Regions from separate parts of the Paenibacillus thailandensis genome, predicted to be linked through region 2. Evidence: riboswitches for the same ligand, from Rfam matches in the RefSeq annotation. Region 2 holds a riboswitch; the other holds the start of a gene.
The links. Region 2 has a riboswitch for cyclic di-GMP ahead of ACFSW5_RS03760 (hypothetical protein). Riboswitches for the same ligand answer to the same signal wherever they lie in the genome.

Region 1: it holds a riboswitch for cyclic di-GMP, as region 2 does, so the genes downstream of both, ACFSW5_RS19475 (hypothetical protein) here and ACFSW5_RS03760 (hypothetical protein) in region 2, are expected to answer to the same signal.

The regions. Positions count from the first base shown of each region.
Region 1 covers NZ_JBHUMY010000028.1:6,343-18,166, forward strand. The annotation lists gene ACFSW5_RS19460 (DUF2357 domain-containing protein) at 1-705, shown strand, start outside; gene ACFSW5_RS19465 (transposase) at 794-1,153, shown strand; gene ACFSW5_RS19470 (hypothetical protein) at 1,362-1,484, shown strand; cyclic di-GMP riboswitch class I at 1,708-1,790, shown strand; gene ACFSW5_RS19475 (hypothetical protein) at 1,877-2,482, shown strand; gene ACFSW5_RS19480 (dynamin family protein) at 2,647-4,299, shown strand; gene ACFSW5_RS19485 (hypothetical protein) at 4,277-5,395, shown strand; gene ACFSW5_RS19490 (dynamin family protein) at 5,379-7,514, shown strand; gene ACFSW5_RS19495 (hypothetical protein) at 7,504-8,400, shown strand; gene ACFSW5_RS19500 (ATP-binding protein) at 8,410-11,550, shown strand; gene ACFSW5_RS19505 (HNH/ENDO VII family nuclease) at 11,555-11,824, shown strand, end outside.
Region 2 covers NZ_JBHUMY010000003.1:40,523-52,346, forward strand. The annotation lists gene ACFSW5_RS03730 (ROK family protein) at 1-451, opposite strand, end outside; gene ACFSW5_RS03735 (N-acetylmuramoyl-L-alanine amidase) at 607-2,073, opposite strand; gene ACFSW5_RS03740 (aminoglycoside phosphotransferase family protein) at 2,233-3,225, opposite strand; gene ACFSW5_RS03745 (stalk domain-containing protein) at 3,430-5,379, shown strand; gene ACFSW5_RS03750 (MBL fold metallo-hydrolase) at 5,485-6,360, opposite strand; gene ACFSW5_RS03755 (LamG-like jellyroll fold domain-containing protein) at 6,581-9,124, opposite strand; cyclic di-GMP riboswitch class I at 9,525-9,616, shown strand; gene ACFSW5_RS03760 (hypothetical protein) at 9,788-10,531, shown strand; gene ACFSW5_RS03765 (hypothetical protein) at 10,512-10,787, shown strand; gene asd (aspartate-semialdehyde dehydrogenase) at 10,882-11,824, opposite strand, start outside.

The DNA of each region.
Region 1 (11,824 bases), on a different contig from region 2:
TCCTTCTTGCATCACATACAGCCTTATGTCGGTCCGGTTGTGGTTTCTCAAGCGTTTCGCAAGCATCCGATCTATCGCAATTGGTTTTCTTGGTTTCATCAGCTTTATCAGTTTAAGGAGTATTCGATCGGCCTCAAACACTCGATTCCGCTGAAGGATACGTATCATCTATATGAAATCTGGGTCTTCATGCGGATGGTAAAGATTCTCCGGGAAAAGGAAGTGCTGCTGGATCCTGCCGGGCTGTTTTCCCTGGAGCAGGACGGTCTTGTATTGAATTTGTCCGAGAAGAAAGAGAGTCGAGTTAAGCTTGTTGGCGGAGCGACGCTTGCGTACCAGCGGTGGTTTACAAGCGCTACCCAGGATTTCGTCACGTACACGCATGGGATGAAGCCCGATATTGTTCTCGAATCAGAGGGGAAGCTAACTATTTTTGACCCCAAATACCGGCTTGACCATAATCTTCCGTTGGCACTCGGCGAGATGCACAAGTATCGGGATGGGATCGTGAGCAAAGCGGACGGGAGCAGGGTGGTGGAAGAGGTATATATCATCACGCCGGCACCTGGGGAGGAAAATTCGCACCTATTCGGAGATGAGTATCGCCAGCGGTATCAGATGGGGGCTTATTGTTTAAAGCCAGGCGGAAATGGCCAAGAGCTGGAGGACAAATTAGCTGAGATAGTAATGGCAATGGAAATATAACTGGGAGAATGAAATGACCGGGGAAGTGTACGAACTCTTAAGCCCCGAAATTGGATTTGAGTCTAGGTTACTTAACATAGTAAGCTAGATGAAGAACCAGTGGAGGGGATTTTTTATTCAACGGAGACGATTTACGATCGAGTTCAAACAGCACGTGATTCAAGAAGCGAAAGAGGTCGGGAATGCTGTGCAAGTAGCGCGCCGACATGACATAAATCCCAAGATGCTGTACCATTGGATAGAGCAATCGGAACACACAGATTGGAAAACAACCGATTCTTCGTCTAAAGCGGTTGCGGCTAATACGCCATCGCCTCAGGAATTTCGTTCGCTTGAGGGCGAGAACAAACAACTGAAGGAGCTCTTAGGCGAAAAAGATCTGGAGGTTGCTGTTCTTCGTGATTTGCTAAAAATGCAGAACCCAGCTTATCGGACAAAATTGAAATAGCCGACAAATGGATTAAGCTGCAAAGCCAGCTTTAACCGGTAGGCACGCCCGGTTAACAGATTGGTATCCTTCAGGCGGTACAGCGGTTCCTTTAGTTCCGCCTTCAGATTCACTTCGTTTTTCAGTCAGATGTATTTTGTTTTCTTCATTTCGGTCGCTCTTTTTGCTCTTGGATCGACTGCTTTGCCGACAAGGCGGTATAAGCGTAATGCTGTTCATGATGTCGTTTGTGTATATCCCGGTGATCCGGTACAAGCCTCAATTCGAGAAACTGGGAGCGGTTATTTTCTGCAGCTATTTCCAGATGAAGAAGGAAATATTGTTGGGTTGAAGGAGCTTATGGAGTTATTAAAAGATTGGTGTAGATGTAACGATCTATCATAACTCATACTGCTGTGTGAGCAACTATAGACTGCAAAAGCTGCCATCCCAACCTGATAAGCGGTTTTGAAATCGACGGGCATTCGACAGATCGACTTATGCATTGACAGATTAAACGGTAATTCCTATAATTATTATTAGTAGATTGTACCTATTTTGGTAGTGCTAATAGAGGAAATCATGTGCAAACTTGTCGAAAGATGAGGACGCAAAGCTACGGGTCTAAGGTGGTAACTATGATGGCCGAGCTGCAGCTATAACGTTGCATATATACAACGAACGCCGCCCTTAGAATTTTTTTCTAAGGGCTTCTTTGCACCATGGGACGGGATGTGATAGCAAATGTTTCCGCAGCGCGAAGATGAAAAGGAAACGATGATAGATTATTTGGCGAGTACGGGCGAGTATTTGGCCAAACAAGCGGCATGGCTGGACGAGCTCAAGCTGCGGCTTTGCTCCGATGCCGAAAATATATTGAATATGATGCTCGAGCACCGTAAAGAGCTGGAAGCTCAAGGAGAGACGAAGCACCAATTGGTTGCAGAAAAGCTCGATGAGCTGCAAGTTCTGATCGAAGATCGTTTGCTCGAACTAAAGGACAGCATCCTCCGTGAGCTTATACATGTCCGAACTATGGCTTCGGCTAATCATAGCCAGCTGGAGCAAATCATAAAGTCCAATGCGGCCAGCCTGACAGATAGATTAGATCAAGTATCCTTACAGCAGGAGAAGATGACGGAACGAAAAATCAGTCTGATGAGCGATCAAATTTACCGGATCGAGCAAAATATGGTGCATACCATGGAGAATGCCAGGAAAGGGATAAATCATTCGCTGGCGGTTGAATTAAAACGGATGAGCAGATTTGTAGCAGGTACTGCTGCTATTGCGGTTTTGGTTACTGCAGGTTTGTGTTACGCCGTTGTGAAATGGATGGGCGCCTCATGAAATTCTCTTATACGATTCTTTCAACCGGCTCTGTCAGGTTTGTATGCGGAAACAGCGAAGCGGTTGTGCCTCACGCGGTGTTTACTAATATAAACGATTCTTTCTTGTTCGGGGCGGAGGCCAAGGCAGCTTCTCGAATATGGCCGAACCGGCCCTGCGGGAGGTTGGATAGCGTATTGCTTGCCGGATTGTCCGGACGGCTTCGCAGAAGGGTGATCTCCGAATTCCTTGTCTGGGCGGCGGCTAATACGGCGAACAGCGAGGTGCGGTTTTTCGTGCTGCCGATGACTCTTATTCGGGAGTACGGCGTGTTGTTCAAGGAGCTGGCCCAGGAAATAGAGCTGAACATTAGGCTGATCACCTACCTGGAGCTGCTGATGCAAGCTAATGATGAGCATATCGCCTTGGGCGACGGTGAATTGGGTTTATTTATTTACGAGTCCTACGAGTCAGCGGAGGCTATATTTGTCTCTCACGGGGAGGAAGGACGTCTCACTCCTATGAAGGCTTTGTTCTCGCCGTATGTGAAGCATTCAGGACTGTTCGCCCGCATTCTGGAGATGCTTGCGGAGAGGCTGCCGCAGGGGACAAGCAGCGTGAAGCTGCTCAAAGTATGGTCCAATCGAAGCTGGGACGAAGCGCTGTCACGATTTAAGGCGGAGGTGACAAGCTTTAAGGCTCTGACGGCGGAGCGTCTGAACCGCTTGAAGGGAAAACTGCCGGAGGAGCGCCTCGATACGCTCTTTCGCCGGCATGATTTATTTGCTCAAGAGTCGGCGGAGCGTCTGAGCGCTCGGCTGCCGGAGGGGCACCCGCTGGCATCTTTGGTTTATGAAACGATTCGAGCTTATGACACGTTATCGTTCGAGCAGAGGGAGTTTCTTATCATAGGGCTGCAGCAAGCCGTCGCGAATGCCGCTGAAATCGACGAAAGCTATCGGCAAGGCTTGATGAAGATTTTTTTGCAGAAAAAGGGTGGGAAGCTGAAGGTAGGGGTGGTTAGTCCATTCTCCTACGGCAAGTCCACGCTATTAAATGCTTTCTTGGGATTTTCGCTGCTGAAGGACGATATTCGGGCTGAGACCGCCAATATTACTCACATCACACGGGGTCATCGCTACACCTTAATGCTGGAGCAAAACCAGTCATCTGTCGCGCGGGTATTCGATTCATTGGAACCGATGAGGCAGTTTTTGCATGAGCATACCAGCGTTCGCGAGCATGGCGACGGTATCGACCGGGTTCATGCCGCTCTCCCGATGAGCGAGCTGAATGAGCATATCGAGTGGGTGGATACACCGGGCCTGTTCGGGAGACACGCACATCATGACAAAATCACGGATCAGGTGATCCCTGAGCTCGACGTGATTCTGTTCCTGATCGATCCGAAAAAAGTTGGACACTCCCATTACGGCGAGAAGATCTATAAGTACAGCCAAGGCAGGGAGAGTCGGTGCCTCTTTGTGATCGGAAAGATGGATTTGTACCCGGATGATGCGGAGAAGCTGACCGAAGATTTGCGAGCATCACTTCCCGACAGGCTGCAGAGTGTGCCGATATTTACCGTATCCGGTTATTTGGCGCTGATGGCGAGACTGGCTCAGAAGGGCGTTGTCCCGCTGGAGCAGCTGCAAAAGGATCAATACATATATGCACAAATAGGAGAGCAGATCTACTCCGGCCGTACGTTAACGAAGGAGCATCTGCCCGCAATGCTGGATTTCAGCGGTCTGACCAGGCTGGAACGATACATACGCAGCAAGACAAAACATATGCTGGAACGGAGAAGGCAGGATGAACTTAATCATATTCTATGATACCGTACGTTATCGGGATGAAATACAGCACGTAATCAATGCGCATATGCAGCTGTGGGGGCAATTCTCCTCGGTTCGTATATGCGGGCTGGAGGACGAAGTCAATCACTCCGAGGAGTTCGCCTCCATATATCTCCTGAACGCCTCACGAACGCCTAGCGCTCATCTGCTGCGTCACGTTAAGAGGCAGCATGAGGCCGGGGCCAATCCGGAAAGCATGCTCTTTGTGCTGAACGATTCCGATCGGCTATCGCCCGATGATGCGGAGTCGGTGCAAAGAGAGCTCTCCGCGGAGCTGGGCAAGCTGTACAACCAGCCGCAATGGATGTGGGCGTCCCTACGGGCGTTTGCGGTATATCGGGACGCACTTCAAGCTGGGACCCAGCTCGCGGATACCGGCTTTGCTTTATGGGACGAAGCGCAGCAGGCATTTCTCTCGGCTAGTCAGCTCGTGGAAAGCGGCCAAAAGGAACGGCTTCTCGGCTATTCCCAGGTTGTCAAGCTGCTCGAGCGGGTGACGCAGCAGTTCCTGCAGGCTCCGGAGGTTACCGCTCGAAGAGCCCCCGGCAAGCACCATGTGTACGTATGCCGGACGGATACGGGGTGGATTGAACGCATGAACCGCCACTCATCGGACATCGTGTTTCACGAGGTGCGAGAGCCAGACAAGCTTAGCCGGTACGTCACCAAGGAAGATCATATTCTTATCTACACGAGATATGATGAATGGGATTCCGCCCTGGATGGGTTCACGACGGACTGCCCAAGTCCGGTCTTATTAATAGACGGAGGAAACGAGCGCAATGTATGGGAAATGGCGGAGCTCGTACAGGATGCGGCCAAGCGTTTTCCCCAAATTCGAGTGTTTCCGGTAAGCAGCAGCTATTTGGAATGGATGGACTCGCTGGCGGCGGGGGCCAAAACGGCGGCCGAACTTGCCCGAGACCCCTTTATTGTGATCACGGACAGCTACGGGTTTCCGCGAAATAAAGCTTACGTCGCCGATTGGAACAAAGCGCTCTTCAGGGAAAGCGGTATCGACGAACTCATTTCTTATATTACGAACGGGAGGCTTGCTCATGCTGCAGCAATTTAAAATCAGAAAAGAACAATCGCTTAAATTGGCGCGGGAGACCATGGAAGACGTTAAGCTGGGACGAGAGGCGCTTGAGGAGTCCGGACTTCTCGAAAGCATGTCCAAGCTGGAGGAGGAAACGTTCCGGATCGCTCTCGTGGCGCCCTTCTCCGCAGGCAAATCTACCTTTATTAACGGATTGATCGGTACGGACCTATTGTCCATGGACGTTCGCGCCGAAACGGCTACTATCACGACGCTGAAGTATGCCGAGAATCCCCGTATTGAAATTCATTATATGGATGGGCACGTAGAGGTACTGCCTTCCGAGGGGGAGACTCTCGCCCCCGAAGAGCTGCGTATGCTGCTGAAGAGGAAGACGGCCGTAAACCGTGGGGAGGACGGGGAAGAAATTATCGAACGGGTGGAGGATACGATTCAAAACGTCGATGTATATTGGAATCTTCCTTTATGCAAAGGCGGGGTCGAGATCGTGGACACTCCGGGATTGTTCGCGCGTCACGAGGAGCATGAAGCGATCACGCAGAGAATTTTGCCTACGGTGAATGCCGTATTGTTTCTGATTGAGCCGGACAGTGTGGGGGAGAAGCACTTTCAGGAGGTCATCAACCAGCGGGTGGAGGATGCAAAGAACAGCAATCTGGAGAAAGATGGCCGGCATATCTTTTTTATTCTCAATAAGATCGACCAGTTTAGTCCAAAGCAACTGGAGGATGCGAAGTCGGACCTGCTCGAGGTGCTCCAGCCTCTGCTGCCCCATCCGCAAATTTATGAGGTCTCCTCGTATTTTGCACTGGTGTCCCGAATGTACTTCCAAAATGAAATTGAGCTTTCTACGTTGCAGCGCGATCAAAATATCCGGTACCGCGACGAGGAAGGCTTCCTGATATCCGGGCGTCAGCTCGGGGCGGAGCAAATCCAAACGATCTTTGAATTGAGCCGCTTTTCGGAGGTGGAGGCGGCGCTGGCGGAATATTTGGAGCAGAAGAACAATTTTTTAATCGAGGACGTCATTCAGTGCATTCAGGGTATATACGAAAGACAAATTTCCGACCGGATGGAAGAAATCCAGCTCGTCGAAAATGTGCTTAAGCAGGACCGGGAGATTTATATCCAAAGGCTGGAGGAGCTTAAAAAGTTTATCGGGGATCTGAACGCGGAGCTGTCGAAAAATGTGGAGCGGACCATACGCGAGGAGCTGATCGGCGGCACCGCCGGCGGCGGCGGTTTGGAGGCGGTCACGCGAGAGGTGCGCGACACGTTCGTGCCGAGGCTGATCGACGAGCTCAGCTACGATATCGGCAGGTTCTGGGACGGCCGCAAAGGATATTTGACGGAACATAACGCCAAAACCATCGTCGGGGAAGTCGCGGACCGCATGAACGATCGAATCGCTGTCGCCAAAAAGCAGCTGATCAAAAGCTCGTTCGATGCCATCAGCGGAAAAATCGCCCAGACCGGAATGAAGCTAGGCAATTACTTCGAATATTTCGAAAACGCCGTTCAGCAGGGCTATCAGCAGAAGCTGGACCTGAAGGACAATCAGCTGGACACGAATTCGTTTTTTAACGTCGAGCTCCTCATCAAGCAGCTTGAGAAAAACCTAGAAAACGAGTTTTCCCGAACCTTGGTGAGTTTGTCGGACAAGCTTAAGAAGGACATCGATAAGACGGCGTCAAGGCACGTGGACTACGTAGACAAGCCCGGGCTGTGGAACTGGATCAAGTCTTGGGTCGGAGCCCAGGAGCAGGAGCGCGTTTTCGACGATTCGGCGTTCCGTAGGGACATTACGGAAATGGTGAGAAAGCTCACTAATGAAGCGGCGGAGGAGTTCCGCAAGGAAGCGAATCTGATCGCGAAAACCGTATCCGATAATTTGCGGAAGGTAATCAATGCATTCCAGCAGAAGGTTCAGGAGCGTATTCAATCTTATCAGGCTTGGCGCACCCGGATGATCGAGTCTATGAACCATGAGCTTTTGGGCAAGGAAACCTCGTTGGAGCAGGTGATGGAAGGCAATCGCCGACGCATTAAAGAGTGCGAGGATAAGCTTGCGGCAATCGCGAGCCAGATGGAGAGTCTGGAAGCCGAAGAGGAGGTACTGGAGCATGCAGTTTGACGCGTATAAAAGCAATATCCGTGCCTACCTGGCGGACTTTTACCGTTATTTCGAAGGACAGTTCAAAGATCGGCCGGTCTCGTCTTATTCGGTCATTTTCGAGGATGAGGCGGCGGATGTGAACCGATACATTCAGGGTGTGGTCGACGAGATCAGCTATGAGGTCAGAGAGCAGCTGGAGCAGCAATTTGGCCGCGAAGAGGGCGGCGCGTTGTACGAACGCTTCCGGAGAATGCTGCCGAAGCAGGAAGTGAACACCTGCGTATGTCAGCCGCCGCGTGCGGCGGAGCCTGAGCGCGCAACGGAGCCGCCGCGGAGCGGTCCCGTTTATACCGGCGCCTCGGCACAGAGGGGGCATTTTGAATATAAAAATGCGCCGCAATATCGCCCCAGGGTGAGCGGAGGGCCGGGCCGAATGGCGGCCCAAAGAATTCGCATTGTCTCGGCAGGGACGGGTGTTCTGCTGGGTGGTCTTACGGGCTACTCCATCGGCAAAGCCGCGTTTGCGACCGCCGCCGGCTTCGCCATCGGCAAAACCGCATTAGCGGCCGCTGCCGGCATGGTGATTGGCGGCGTTGCATTATTGACCGCCGCCGAGCTGATGATGGGCCAGAAGCCGAAGCAGCGAACTTATGTGACTTTATCGGGAGCCCCTAACGCAAGGCCGCAGCAGGCGCCGCCAAGGACATCTGCTGCGGCGAGGCCGGCGGGTACTCCAACTCCGTCCGCTTCGTCAGGCGCCGCCGCTTCCGCGTCTTCCGGCGTTACCGGGGCAGATATAAAGCAAGTGCTGGCGCAGCGGCATCAGGAGGTCGCCCGCTTTATTATCGCGTTGGTGGACCAGATGGAGAGCAACTACCGCCATATCAGCAAAACTGCAATTTAGGAGCTGGCCATGATACTTTCTACTAACGAGAAACTTACGCTGCAAGAGCAAGCCAACTATTATGCGTTACCGAACCGGCGGCCTGCGATTCGCACCGGCCATTCCAAACTGCAGCGTCCGCCACTTCGCTGGGTCACGCTGCGCGAGATCCGACTCAGCGAGCTGGACCGCGAGAAGCAGGCGAAGGAGATCAGAGAGGCATCACTCCAGTTGATCCGATCATTTGCCGGTATTCGGGAATTTACATTTTATCGTATAAAAGGGGATGTTTCCGGGAGTATCTCGGTGTCTATCGGTCTTGGGGGAGCATCCCGTTCCAATGATGACACGGGCCGCATGGTCCGCTCTGTATTTCCCTCGGCCGAGCTTCAGTCTGAGGCTCACACGGAAGGGGAACCGGGCAAATACTGCGCTTACGCTGTCGGTATTCCCCGGGCGCTGGATACGGATCGGGCGTCTTGGATGAACGCCCTGCTGCGCGGCTGCCAAGGCGAGGCCTACACGGTGATCATTGCCGCCGCTCCGTTATCTCCTGAGGAGATCCAGGGACGCCGGGTCAAGCTGTACGAGGAGAGAGACCGGGTATACCCTTATAAGTCCGGTTCGATCTCGGAGAGCATGGCTGAAAATACGCAGCTATCCGATAACACCAACGTTAACAGCTCCAGCAGCATGCTTGAAAACGTGTTTAGGGGCGGGGGCACGAGCAGCGGCAAGACGAGCTCCGAGGGGCATACCGTGACAAAAGATCAATCGCGGGAAGTCGAGCATGCCGATGCGGCGGCCCTCGTACGGATTCTTGATTATCAAATAGAACGATACGACCGAGGGTTAGCGGAAGGCATGTGGCAGACGGCCGTTTATTTCAGCGCAGGCTCAGCCAAAACGCTTGAGGTGATGAAGGCGGTGTATTCCGGGGGTGTCGCCGGCGAGGAAAACCAGACCTGCCCGGTTTCCTTTGGAGACGATACGGCTGTCGTCGGCACGCTTATGAAGAAGCTGTATTTACCGGAGGATGAAGCGAGCGAGGATGTGCTGAACGGCAGGCTCAGCAGGGCGACCTCGGTGCACACCAGCTCGGAGCTGGCGTGCATCGCCTCGCTGCCGGAATTCGAATGGAGCGGCTACAGCGTAACGGCGGCACCGGATTACGGAGTCAATCCGGGAAGCGGCTCAGGGACGATTGCGCTCGGCCATATTCTGCACCGTGGCGCTGCAATTGGGCAGGAACTGTCCCTGGAGCCGGAGCAGCTGACCAAGCATGCTTTAGTCACCGGCTTAACGGGCAGCGGCAAAACGAACACGATCTTCCGCTTGCTTGAGGGGCTGCGGCTGCCCTTTCTGGTCATCGAGCCCGTCAAGAGCGAGTACAGGCATTTGACGAGTACGGTTCCTGAGCTTCGAGTGTATACGCTCGGCAGCGAGCAACTGTCGCCCTTTCGGCTGAATCCGTTTCATTTCCCGGAAGGCTGCTCCTTGCAGCAGCACATCGATTCGTTAAAAGCAATATTTATGGCGTCGTTCTCGATGTATGCGTCGATGCCCAATATACTGGAGCAGTGCTTGCAGACCATTTACTTAAAGCGGGGATGGAGCCTTCACCATTCCACCAACATATATGTGGACACTTCACACGACCGAAGCCGCTATTTTCCGACGCTGAGGGATTTGTACCATGAGGTGGACGATTATTTGAGCGGCTCCGGCTATGCGGAAGAGCAGAAGTCCAACATTAGAGCGGCTCTTTTGACCCGTTTGAAAAGCTTGATGGTAGGGAGTAAGGGGCTTTTGCTGAATACCAGGGAATGCTTCGATTTCGGCGAGCTGCTGCGTTATCCGACGGTACTGGAGCTCGAAGGCGTCGCGGACGAGGACGACAAAGCACTGGTTATGGGGATATTGTTCGTTAGGCTGGCAGAGCAGCTTAAAGTGGAAAAGCCGGCGGGCAGGATTGACATTCAGCTGCGCCACGTGACGGTGGTTGAGGAAGCTCATCGCGTGTTCAGCAACCATACCTCTCACGGGAATCCGGAGATTGCCAACATTAAAGGGAAATCCGTCGAATATTTCAGCAATCTGCTTAGCGAAATCCGCTCGATGGGCGAAGGGATGCTGATCGTCGATCAGATTCCGAACAAACTCGCGCCGGATGCCGTCAAGAATACGAACCTGAAAATCGTGCATCGTCTCGTGGCCCGGGATGACGGAGAAAGCATGTGTAATGCGCTTGGCCTGGAGCAGACTCATGCGATGCATATTTCGGTGCTGAAAAAGGGCGAGGCCCTCGTCTTTCAGGAGGGAATGAACCGCCCTGTGCATCTGCAGGTTTATCCGGCCAAAGAGAATATAAAGTACTTAGAGGAACGGCAGCTCGCCGAGGCGGCGCGAACATACAACCCGTTTATGGAGAGCCGCGGGTACGTGCACCCTTTTGCAGAGGTCATGATTCAGGACGAATACGCCGCCAAAAAGATTATGCAGATCGGGCAAAAGCTTTATAACAGCTTATTGTTTGGCGAGCTGGACGAGTCCGCTGCGGCGGTCAAGGAGGCTCAGGGCCTTCTGTTAAATCTGGCGTACCGATTAGGACTGGACGTATTGCCCGGCAGCGCCCCGCAGTTTCTGCAGACGCTGACTGAGCTGATGCTCGAGAAGGTGCTGGACGAGAGTCCTTACTTCGCAAAAATTACAAGAATCCGCGATCTTGTAGCCCACTATATCGGACTGCTTGTCCAAGGGGTCGCGGCGCCTTGGTCCGATAGGGAACGACGGCTGCTGGAGCTTCGCCGCCGGGAGATAATTTATCCGCTGCTCATGGAGTCGTACGACCGTGTGCTGGGCGATGTTCAAACCGCGGCATGTCTGTTCGAAGAGCCCTCCGCCGCAGATGGAGCCGCATATTTGGCGGCTAATGAGCTGCTTCAGGCCGGCATACTGCAGCAAGTGGCCTGGACCGACGATAAGATTGCAAACGTAAGGCGGTTTGTAGCCGTGGTAAGAGACAAGCTGAGCATGCAAAGGATGTCGGAAACCAGGACGGAAACCGAGGCAACCCTTGAATGGTTATATAAAACGATTCTGCTCCTGACTCAAAAGGTGGGCAGTCAAGTTACAAAACAATTCGTCAAGCAGCTGGTTATGGAGGGATGACAAGATGGCAGTTCAAGCGTTAGGAGCCGTCGCCCTGGAGGGCGGCAAGCAGGCCACCATCGAAATAAGCCGGCGCAGTGTGGAGTTCGTTCACTACAGCATGGAGCAAATTTTTTCCTCGCCGGATGCGCAGCCTGCCCTTGAGGCACTGAATATCACGGGGCAGCCGGAAGGCATGCAGCCTCAGGTCGGTCTGTTCAATGAGCAAGGAGTGAAGGTAGCTGAGGTCCCTCTCGAGGAAAAGCAGCTTTACGATCAAGCCGGTCTGGAAATG
Region 2 (11,824 bases):
CGGGATGCATCAAGCCGTGAACAAGCCGGCCTTCCGCGTAAACCCCGACGCCGACCCCCGTACCGATCGTATAATAAACGCAGCTGTCCAGATTTTTGGCGGCTCCCCACACCGCTTCGGAAAGCGCGGCCGCGTTAACGTCGGTATCCCAGCCGAACGGCAGGTCAAAAAACGTTTTCAGCGTTCCCAAAAAATCAAAGTTAGACCAGCCCGGCTTGGGCGTCGTCGTAATAAAGCCGTATTGCGGGCTGTTCTTATCCAAATTGATCGGTCCAAACGTCCCTACTCCGATCGCCTCGATCGATTTGTCTCGGAAATACTCGACGATACGAGGAATGGTGACGTCCGGGTTTTCCGTCGGAAAAGAGACCCGGTCGACGATTTGTCCGTCTTCCTTCCCGATTCCGCATACGATTTTTGTTCCGCCAGCTTCAATTGCGCCGATAAACAATAGCAGCACCCCGTTTTGATTAATATCGAATATTGCTGGAATAAAAGACAATCCCGTGTAAAAGTGTACCACATCCGGGTTTTAATTGGGGACAAAAGCGCTTTAAAAAGGCACGGATAACGAAGCCGCAGGCTTTCGCATCCGTGCCTTTTGCATCATGGAAGATTCAAATAGTGCTTAATGCCGGCAACGATCGCCTCTGCCATCCGATATTGAGCCTCTTCGTCGAACAACACTTCCACGTCGGACGGATTGCTGAGGAAGCCGGTTTCCAGCAAAATCGCCGGCATTGTCGTTTCTCTCGTGACATGCAAGCTTTGCTTCCTGACGCCTCTGTCCTTCAGTCCGGTAGCGGCGGCCAATTCCTTGTGCACGGCTTCGGCAAACGCTCGGCTGTCGTCCCGCGTATAATACGTTTCCGTGCCGGTTGCCGTCCCTTTCGGGTCGCTGTTCCCGTGGATGGAAACGAACAAATCGGCGCCGTTTTGCTCCGCGAACGCCACCCTGCCGGGCAGCGTCACATATTTGTCCTCCGGCCTGCTTAATAAAGGCGTAATATACGGTTCTTGGTCAAGCAGCTCTTTTACTTTCAAAGAAAGGCTTAAGTTAAGCTCGCTTTCCCATTTGCCGTTCACTCCTTTGGCTCCGGGATCTTCACCGCCGTGGCCGGCATCGATGACAACCGTATACGGCTTGTCCGGTACGACAGGCTGCTGTTCGGGCTCGTTATCGTCCGGATCCGGCTCCCATGCTTCGGATTGAGCGGGATCGGTCAGCACGATCCGCAACTGGCCGTCCCCGTTCTCCAGCTTGATTCCCGCATCCGCCGTCAGATCGAACACGAGCCTGACGGCGGGGGGATCGTTCGCAAACAGCGAGTAACGGACTTGCCCGGCGTAAGGATGATCCGGAAGGGAAAGCGCTTTGTCCGGCGCGTCAAGCAGCTCCGGCGCAAAATCCGCATCCGGAAGATCGAGGACGATACGCTGCGGGTTGTCGAGCTTAAACGGCTTGTCCGGCTCGACCTCTCCCCTATAAGCGAGGACGATGGCGCCTTCGTCGTCAACGGCTACCGATGTCACCGTACCGCCGGCGGAAGAAGTGCCGGAACCGGAATCCTCCGTCTGCTCCGGTTTATCCGGTTCCTCCGTCTGTTCTTCTTCCGGTTCCGCGGGGTTATCTTGCACTTCCTGCGTCAAATAGACCGACTTCGTTTGCTGGTCCCATTCGACCTTAAGGCCAAGCTGTTCCCCGACAAAGCGAAGAGGGATGAGCGTTACGCCGTTCTGAACGATCGCCGGGACATCCATCTGAACCGGCGATTGGTTGACCAATGCGCTTGAATCGTCGATTTGAAGAATAATTTCGTCATTGCCGTTATGTATCGTCACTAGTTTTGAAGCTTGGTTCCACTCGACCTCGTAGCCGATGCTCTCCGAAACGATTCGGATCGGAACGACGGTATACATCCCTTTAATCATCTGCGGTTCTACTTCGGATTTCAACTGTTCCCCGTTCAAATACAATTTCGGAACGACCGCGGACGGCCCGGCCAGTCCGATTCCGGGGAACAAAGACAACAGCATCGTTACGACAAGCAACGCCAGCATCAGCTTCTTCATCCTGCACCTCAACCATATTCTTTTTTATCCGTACAAACCGCTCGCCTGCGGGAATGGCGCCGCGTGACGGGCTAGGCGTACATGGGTAATCATACGTCGCTGTTTCTATTAAACAGACGCTAAATCTTGCAAAATGTTGCTTCTCCTGTCGATTCCTTCCTAACGCAAATTCAACATCGATAGACAAGCCTCCAAAGCGGCCTCCGTCTCCGTCCTTTGCCTTTTCAATTGATCGGGCGTCCACGGAACATCGCCGCCGCTTTCAAGATCGGCCGCAATCAGCCTCAGCATCCATAACGAGAAGATCGACGCAAAAAGAGCGTATCCCCGTTTGAATGTACCCGGGTCGGAAGGAAACCCGCGGAGGCCCCGCCGTTCGACGTAAACGTCGAGCACGCGCTCCCGTACGGAAGCCGTGACCGTCTTTGGAAATACGGGATGGGACAAATCGATGAGATGATACAAGTCCCAATACGGATAATTCGGATGAGCGTGCTCCCAATCCAATACGATCAACCGTCCATCCTTCACCGCGTAGTTGCCCAGATGCAGGTCTCCGTGGCACATAACCGTCTCCGGGGACGGCTTCTCTTGTTCCCACAGCTTCAGCACCGATTCGACCTCAATTTCATGCAGGTTCAGACGCCGCGCGAGAGCCCGGATAACCTCCGCCGCATCCCGCTCGCCCGGGCCTCCCGCCGAGCCGTCCGGGGACGGCTTTCGTCCGTCCTCCATCAGCTCGGCGGCCATCGCTTCGATGCCGGGCTTCGGGCCGCTTAGCGGCGCGTCCGCCCAGCGCGAGACGGGCAGCGAATGCCATTCGGCGACGGCAGCCGCCAGCAATACGGCGGTCTCTTCGCTGAACGAATGGTTCAGCTCGCCCATGTCCTCGAACAGCAGCCAGCCTCGGCCTGGCATGCCGGAAACGGACGACGAAGCTGCCAGTCTGGGAAATACGGGAGGAAACATGGGCAGCACATGCTCGTATACCCATGCTTCGCGATTGATAGAGTCGTCCGCCGGAAGCGGCTTCAAAATAAAGCTTTCTCCGGAGGCGAGCCAGACCCGTTCGACATTCCTGCCGTTTAATCCTCGATACAGCAGCTCTCTCCCGCAAATCCGTTTATCCCATCCTTCGGCCGGCCGTTCCATGCGAGCGTTCCCTCCCCGCGGCATAATTCCTTTCTATATTTCAAAGTAAAACATTTTTCCGCGAAGCTCAACATCTACTTGCCTCAAAAAATCTTCTTTATCCAATTTTTTTCGAGAGCGTACAACTTTCTTTGATTTTCCACGTCTATATTACCGGTATCTATTAATTATGACTCTAGTAGCAGAAAGGAACAATCTCGAAGTATGATGAAGAAACTGTCTTTGGCCTCATTAATCGCAATCCTTGTATTGGCGGTCACAATCGGTTCTCCTGCGCAAGCTGCCGGCGAAACAAACGGAAAAGAGCAGCTTGTCATTACAAAAGACTCGAATCAGCTGCTCCATAACGGAAGCGCGTATACATCGGCGAAGCCTGCCGTCGTCAAAGACGGCGTGACGTACGTCGCGCTTCGCTCCGTCTCCGACAGGCTGTCGCTTCAATTGAAATACGACTCGGCCGCCAAGCAATACGTCCTTACGAATACAACGACGGAAGTCCGGTATGCTGCCGGCAGCAGCGCCTACATCGTTAACGGAACGAGCGTAAACGGGACGGGAACGCCGTACGTATGGGACGGAACGCTGATGGTACCGCTCCGTTCGCTGGTCGCGCCGTTCCAAATTACGATGGCGGCGGAAGGAAAGCAAATCAAATTAAGCTGGTCCGTCAAGCCTTCCGCGAAATTCTCGGTCGGCCCGGCGGAAATTTATGCCGGCCAGACGGAGGTTATTTATACGGATCTTAGCGAATCGGATACGGAAATCGTTGACGAACAATGGACCAATAAACAAACCGTATTCGACGAACCCGGCGTTTATACCGTTTCCCGTACCGTCCAGGACGCAAACGGCGTCTGGAGCGATACGTATTCGGTTTCGGTAACCGTGCTGAAAGCGAACGAACCTCCTGTCGCCCGTTTCACGACCGACAAGGACAGCTACAAGATGGGCGAGCCGGTCGTGTACGAGGACGAAAGCACCGACGATTACGGCATCGCAAAAACGGAGTGGGTCAACAACCAAAAAGGCTTCTTTACGCCCGGCGAACAGACCGTTACGCTGAAAGTTACGGATAAGCAAGGCTTGACCACGGAATATTCCAAAACGATAACGATCGAAGACGAGTTGATGTACAATGCCCTGGACTTCAATCTGCTCTTCACCGACATCGGCGAAAAATTCGAGATCGATTCCACAAGCGTGCTGCAGCTTCCGCTTCTTTCGTATACGTCAACCAGCGGCGTGCCCAATACGCTCATTCGCGCCAACTCTCCGGAATCGATCGTCGAAGAAGGCATCTATTATGAAGAGACGGCCGGCGGCAACGTCCGTTTCCTGCTTCATAACATGAACCTGCGGGCGAATCCGGTCAATATTTACGTTGTCGCCACCAACGAAAATGCGACCGACGCAAGCGTCACGATCGGCAACGTAGGCATCGGCGGCCCGTCCACCTACGTATCGGCTACCGGCAAATCCTCGGTTGCCCGTTATTTGTCCGGTGAGCCGCAAAACAAGGAGATCGCCATCAAAGCCGGCGAAAGCAAGGTCATTTTGAACGAGATCAGCGCCGCTACGCTGCAGAGGGGAAAAGTCATTACCGCTCAAGCGGACGTGAAAACGACCGCTCCGATCAAATTTACGGTTGTCGTTCTGGACAAAGGCAAAGACGTATTGACCGAGCTTCCGAACCTATCCGTCCTGCCTTGGGATATGAAGCATGACCGCGGTACGTTCCTGAACGCCGACAAGCATATTACGATTTCGGAGCCGATCGGCGACACCGCTTCGCGCATGGCTTTGGCCGACAATAACTTCGACCCTTATCTGACCGGCGTCGACGCAACGACCGGAGAAAAGAAAACAAACGGCGGGAACTACGGCGTAAACTACTATATTACGCTGGAGCGGGTGCAGCCGAATACGCTGATCGGGCTTAATCCTCGCGGCGGCCATTACGGCGGAACGTTCCTGGTAAACGGCGAAGTGGTCTATACCACCAACAATTCCGTCGTAAACAGCTCGACGGAGGTTGGGGTCCTGTACCGCACCGGCAATACGGAGGAAACGGTAACGATCGTATTTACTCCGGCGTCCGGAAGCAATCTGCCGCTGAACCTTATTTTCGAGCCGATGCCGGAACGAATCGACTGAATATAAACTTGATCGAAATCCTTCGAGGATGAAGACGACAGACGGGCTGCACGGCCTGCCGATAATCGGCGGAGCCTGCAGCCCGTTCTTTGTACTCCCTATTTCTCATCGAAGCGCCTCGTCGCTTGCATAAAGAAACCGCCGTCCTCTCGCCAGAACTGCGACCGGCAGATGCGGGTAACGATCGTATACGTAGTCGACGAAGTAACCGGGATGCTCCGTATTGCCGGGAAACATATCGTAATGCATCGGCACGGTTGTCCGGAAGTTCGCCAGATGAGCCAGCTCGGCCGCTTCGCGGTAGTTCATGTTGCCGACGATGCCCCGATCGGTCCGGAAGACGTCCCGGCCGTTGATCGGAACAAACGCCAAATCGATATTTTCCTGCTTCAGCCTCTCGGGAAGACCGCCGTAAACAAGCGTATCGCCGGCATGGTAAATATGAACGCCGTTAAAACGAATCACATAACCTACATACCGATGGTAGCCATGTTCGTCCGGCTCCAGTTCCTCGTGCGCGGCCGGAACGGGCTGCACGGCCAATTTCCGGTTTTGGTCCACATGCGGCTTGCGGACGTCGGCAGCGGTTATCCGATTCGCCGGGACGCCGAGCTCAACAAGAACATCGATGCAGCAGCGCGGCGACATATAAATCGTCTCCCGCTTCTGCTTCGCCATGGCGGCGATTGCTGCGGGATCAAGATGATCGATATGCTCGTGAGTAATTAGGCAATAATCCGCATGGCGGATATGCTCCGGCTCAAGAAGCGGGGGGTAGCTTCTCTTTAACCCGTGCCGGCTTTTGAGTTCATCCTCCCCCATCGCAAACGGATCGATATAAAGAATAGAAGTTCCGCCCTTCAGCACAAAGCTGCCTTGGCCGAGCCACCATACCGCAACCATGCCGTACGGTACGGCCGTCTCCTCGATTTCCGCCGCCAAACGTTCCGGATTCCATCCTGCCCAAGACGTTTCCGTCATCCTCTCTCCACCCTTCATAGAAGCTACTTCTAATATGCTCCTTCTAATAAGCTCCTTCGTTAACCGATTGTAGTCCTTTTCTTTCCTTTTTCCAAGAGAATTCGCGTTCCGCTGGCCGCTTAGGTTGAACGGCGGCCGAATACAAACAGAAACGACTTTGCCTTCCTCACGGAAGACAAAGTCGTTTCGAATCATTCCCGGCTCCTTCGCCGATTGACGGCTACCGGTTCGACAGCTCGGCAATCTGTGCCGGAGTCAGCTCGCCTTCAAAAACTTGCAGCTCGTCCAATGCGCCCTTAAACGGCGCGTCCCACCAGTTTACGCCCAAGCTGAAGGCGCCGCTGTCCGTCGTGAAAATATCGCGGAAATTCGAACCCGTAAACTTCTGCTCGCCGTTTACGTAAACTTTCAGCGTGCCGTTGCTGACGGAGAACGCCAGATGCGTCCATTCGCCCGCGGCGATTGTCAGCCCGGTCGTTCCGTCATACCAGCTTTCGCTGCCGGACCATACCATTGTATTGTCACCTACGGAGCCTTTAGGCACAAGGCTCACCCAGTTGTTCGCGTCCCTGGCGCCGAAGAAGGTCGCCGTATACGTCGTCAGCTGCTCCGGCTTCACCCACAGCGATACCGAATAGTCGTTGCTTGCGATCAAGCCGTCCGGCAGTCGAATGCCGGAAGCTCCGTCGAACACGGCGGCTTGGCCGCCGTTTGCGCCTTCGGCATACGTAATCGTGCCGCCCGTGTTGTCGATCCGGTCGCCCGTTACTTTGCCAGCCTCCAGACTTCCGGTCGACTCGTCCAGATTGCCTTCAAACGAATACTTTGCCGTCAGCTCCGCATTGACATAAGGAAGCACCGTCACCGTAAAGCTTTTGGAAGCGGAGACGGATCCTTTCGTCACGGTTGCCGTCAACGTAACGGTCGCATTGTCCGATCCGGATTCCGGCCGGTTGACGGCTCCCGTCTCGGCCACGACGTCCGGATTGGAGGAAGTCCATACAATGGACGCGTGACGGGCGCCTTCGGTCGGCAAGCTCAAATCGGCAATTACCGCATCCGTATTTTCAAGCTCCAGATCGGCGATAATATCGTCCGCGATTTGCTGATCAGTTTTATCTTCCTGCCTGCTTCCCCAAACCGCAACCCCTTGCTCCGACATGGCCGTAAACGTCATGACGTATTGCTCCGCCATAGGATCCCAGCCGCGCACGAATACGCCGCTGTAAACTTGACCGTCGATCGTCAGCTCGGCTTCGTTATGGCCGGTTTTTTTCCAGGTGCCGGTCACATCGCCGCTAATTTTGTTGTTTTGCTCAAGTTTGATATAGGACGATTCGATCAGATCGCCGGAAATCGCTTTTCCATGATTGATAAACTTGTATTCGCCGACGATATCCTGCCTATCGACTTTCTCCAGCGACTCGCCCGTATAGCGGTATGGAGCCGCGACTGGCCAGCCGTCCTTGTTCATAAACAATTGATGGATGCGCAGCTCGTGCGTCTCGCCTCTTTGCGGGAAACGCGTATGGAACACCACGAACATTTTGCCCGTCTCCGGATCGGTATACACGGAGTTGTGCCCCGGGGACTTGTAACCGAATCCGATACCGGTTCCCGGATCGCCCACTTCGCGTTTGAACAGGAAATTGCCCATCAACTTGTTGCCGTAAGCCGCATGATCGACGTCGCCGGGCAGAACCGCGGCGTTGCCGGCAGCGTCCACGTAAGGGCCGTCCGGGTTTTTCGAACGGAACGTTCTCATGTTGTAGCCGCCGTCCGCGCCAAGCCAGCCATACGTATCGAACAGGTGGTAATAGTCGGTCTCTTTGTTGTAAACGAGATAAGGGCCTTCGCCCGATTTAAAGTAGCCGCCCGCAATTTTCGTTCCGAAATAACGGTCCACCATGCGGCCGTCCGCCGTCGTCGAATCGGCGCCGGGGTAAACCGCTTTGCCCGTTGCGGGGTCGAGTTCAAGCAGGAAAATGCCGCCGGACCAGGAGCCGTACGTGAGCCACAGCTTGCCGTTTTTGTCCGTCAGAATCATCGGGTCGATGGCGTTGGGATACATCTTGTTGTTATAGCTTCCGTCTTCGTTAAACCAATCGCCGTTTTCGCCCTGCAGCGCGCCCGAATCGATCAGCGACGAAAGATTGGTGTTCGTCCACTTTTTGTTTACCTTGCTGTTCGCGTCGTAGGCTTCCTCTTCGGTAAATCCCGAATAAATAATCGTATCGACGTACGTATAAGGCCCTTCGATGTTTTGCGATACGGCGTAACCGATTGCGGACCTAATATAGGTCGAAGACGTCGAATAATAAATCATGTACGCGCCTTGGGTGCCGTCTTCATTGATATAGTCCGGGTTGTAAAAAACGTCCGGCGCCCATACGGCGAAGCCGCCTTTGCTGTCCGAATCGTTTTCGCCCGCCCATGCGAACGAAGCGGCCAAGTTTTTGGACAGATCGCCGTAAATCGCGTTGCCCGGCGTCGTGTAGCCGTTCGTGAACACCGTCCAGCTCATCAAGTCGTTGGACTTGGCCGCCTCGATATGCGTGCCGAACACATAATACGTATCGCCGTCCTTCACAATGGAAGGGTCGTGAACCGATACGTTTTGGAATACGGGCTCCGTATCGCCAGCGTCCTCTTGCGGCTTTTCGCTGTTATAGCTCATCGCTCCTCCCCCCATCGCCGTCGTTGGAATAGTTAACATAATCATTAATGATAATGACGCAAGCTTGCTGCCGAAGCTCTTAATCATTTCGTCCATACTCCTCCCATCTCGTGATAAAAACCTCTTACAACAAAAAAGCGCTTACACTTTCGCGAAAAGCTGCTGCCGGCCTGTGGCGGCGAGACCGTTTCGCGGGGCATCCCCCCCGTTTCTCCGTTATCCTTATGGATAAGATAACAACATCATTAATTAATTCATTAACAAATTAATATTACTATACGCTCCCGCTTTTGACAAGAACCTGTTGCTCCGTTTTTGTTCAAATCGTTTAAGTCTAAGGACTATGGTAAAATTGCCTCTTCGAATGCTTTTAAATGAATTAACTATTTCTAATTAACTATTATTTAATGAGAAATAAAACCAAAGTCCTATATAAAATCGAGGAAAAATCTTGTAAGTTTACATTATACGACAAATATATATGGTCGTACGATAATGGCAAACCCGTTGAAAAACGGGGACGCAAAGCTACAGGGGCTAAGGCGAATGTACCGCTCGCTATGCCAGCCAGTTACCGAATACGACGGGATACCTCCGTCTATTCATACTAATGATTCCAGATGGGAGGTTTTTTGTGCTGCTTTTTTATATTGAATAAGTCAAAGATTACCTTATTAATTAAACACTGTTACTCAAAAAACAAGTTTTCGAGCTTTTTGTGGTTGAACTTAAATTTAAAGGAGGATACTGATGAGTAACTTCAAACAGAACGATACCTCTATTTCGGGATCTGCAGTAATGGAAAATGGGGCGGCGCCTTACAGTCAATATGCGCCGGACATGCATGTATCGGTCGGTTGTATCCCATGTACCAGAGCGCACTTGTCGTCGGTTTCCGCAGCGCTCAAGGAGGGGGATGCCGAGACGGCGCGTGAAGAGATCTCCGCACTGATGGAGTACGATTTGACGCCGGAGAAGCTGGCTGCAACACCGGATAAAGACCGGGAAGTATTAGCCAAGTATGCAGAGGCTATTTCCTCCTTGCAACAAAAGCTGGCCGAACGTGTGCCGGAATTGACGGCGATTGCTGCATCGCTTAAAGAAGCGATCCGTTTCGCCAGGGTGGACGGTATAGAGCATCCCGAAGTACAGATGCGGCTTGAACGTTCTGAGGAACTGGTGAATGGCTTGGAACGGATTCGTTTCGCGCCGGAAAAACTGCTGCTTCTGGATCCGAAGACGCGCGACGAAATAAAACAGGTGCTTCCGGAAATTCGCGAGGCTCGGCATCAGCTTGTGAACGGCATCACCACACCGGATGATCTTGAATTCGTAAGCGTCCGTTTTGCCGAAATCTCGCGGAAAGTCAACGTGAATCCGGACCAGGAGACATTGCAACTCGCGCAGAAGGAAGCGGCGGAACTGAATTCAAGCTTTCGCCGGGATGTACTTAAAGCTTGGGGAGGAAAATCATATGAGTCAACTAGACAATGAGACCGTGTATGGCTTGACAGCGGAATGCAGCATAGCCGACCATCGCCCTTGCGAGCTTGCCACCGTCGTCGGGATGGCGGCTGACATCAGTCAACAAGAAGGTATTGCTCTGCCGCCGAAGCTTAAATCCATCATGGATACGCAGACGATGACTGAGACCAGTGTACGGTTGGCGCTCCATGAATGGGCGAATACGATTCCTGAGTCGCAAAAAGAAATTGCCGCGGATTTGCTTCGTATCGTTGAAAGGGAATAATGCATTAACACCTGCCAAGTCAAAGCCGGCCAGAGCTTAACGTAAAGCTCTGGCCGGCCGCAATCAATAAAGTGCTATAGCGATCCTGATATCCTTATTTGGCTTTAATGTAGCCTTCCGCTTTCAGCAGCTCGGCGATCAGGACGGCGCCCCCTGCCGCGCCGCGAAGCGTGTTATGAGACAATCCTACAAATTTATAATCGTAAATCGAGTCCTCGCGCAGCCTGCCGACCGACACGCCCATGCCGCGTTCGATATCGCGGTCGAGCTTCGTCTGCGGTCTGTTTTCTTCTTCAAAATAGGTGATGAACTGCTTCGGAGCGCTTGGAAGGCCCAGCTCCTGAGGACGGCCCTTGAAGCTCCGCCAACGATCCAAAATTTCGTCCTTCGACGGCTTGTTCTCGAACGACGCAAATACCGTCGCCAAATGTCCGTCCGTTACCGGAACGCGGATACATTGCGTCGTAATGAGCGGCGCGCTCGCTTTCACGATTTCGCCGTTTACGACGCTGCCCCAGATGCGGAGCGGCTCCTGCTCGCTTTTTTCCTCTTCCCCGCCGATGTACGGGATAACGTTGTCCAGCATTTCCGGCCAGTCGGTAAAGTTTTTGCCGGCTCCGGAAATCGCCTGATACGTCGAAGCGACCACCTTGGTCGGTTTGAAATCGAGAAGCGCGTTAAGCGCCGGCACATAGCTTTGGATCGAGCAGTTCGGCTTCACGGCAATGAACCCGGTTGCGGTGCCAAGCCGTTTGCGCTGCGCCTCGATAACCTCGATATGGCCCGGGTTGATTTCCGGGATGACCATCGGAACGTCCGGCGTCCAGCGGTGAGCCGAATTGTTGGAGATGACGGGCGTGCCCGTTTTGGCGTAAGCCTCCTCCAGCGCCTGAATTTCGTTCTTCTTCATGTCGACCGCGCAAAACACGAAATCGACCTGGCCCGCAAATTCCTCCACTTTCGAGGCGTCCTGCACGACGATCGGCTTCACGTCTTCCGGAATCGGACCGGACAGCTTCCATCTGCCCTGCACCGCT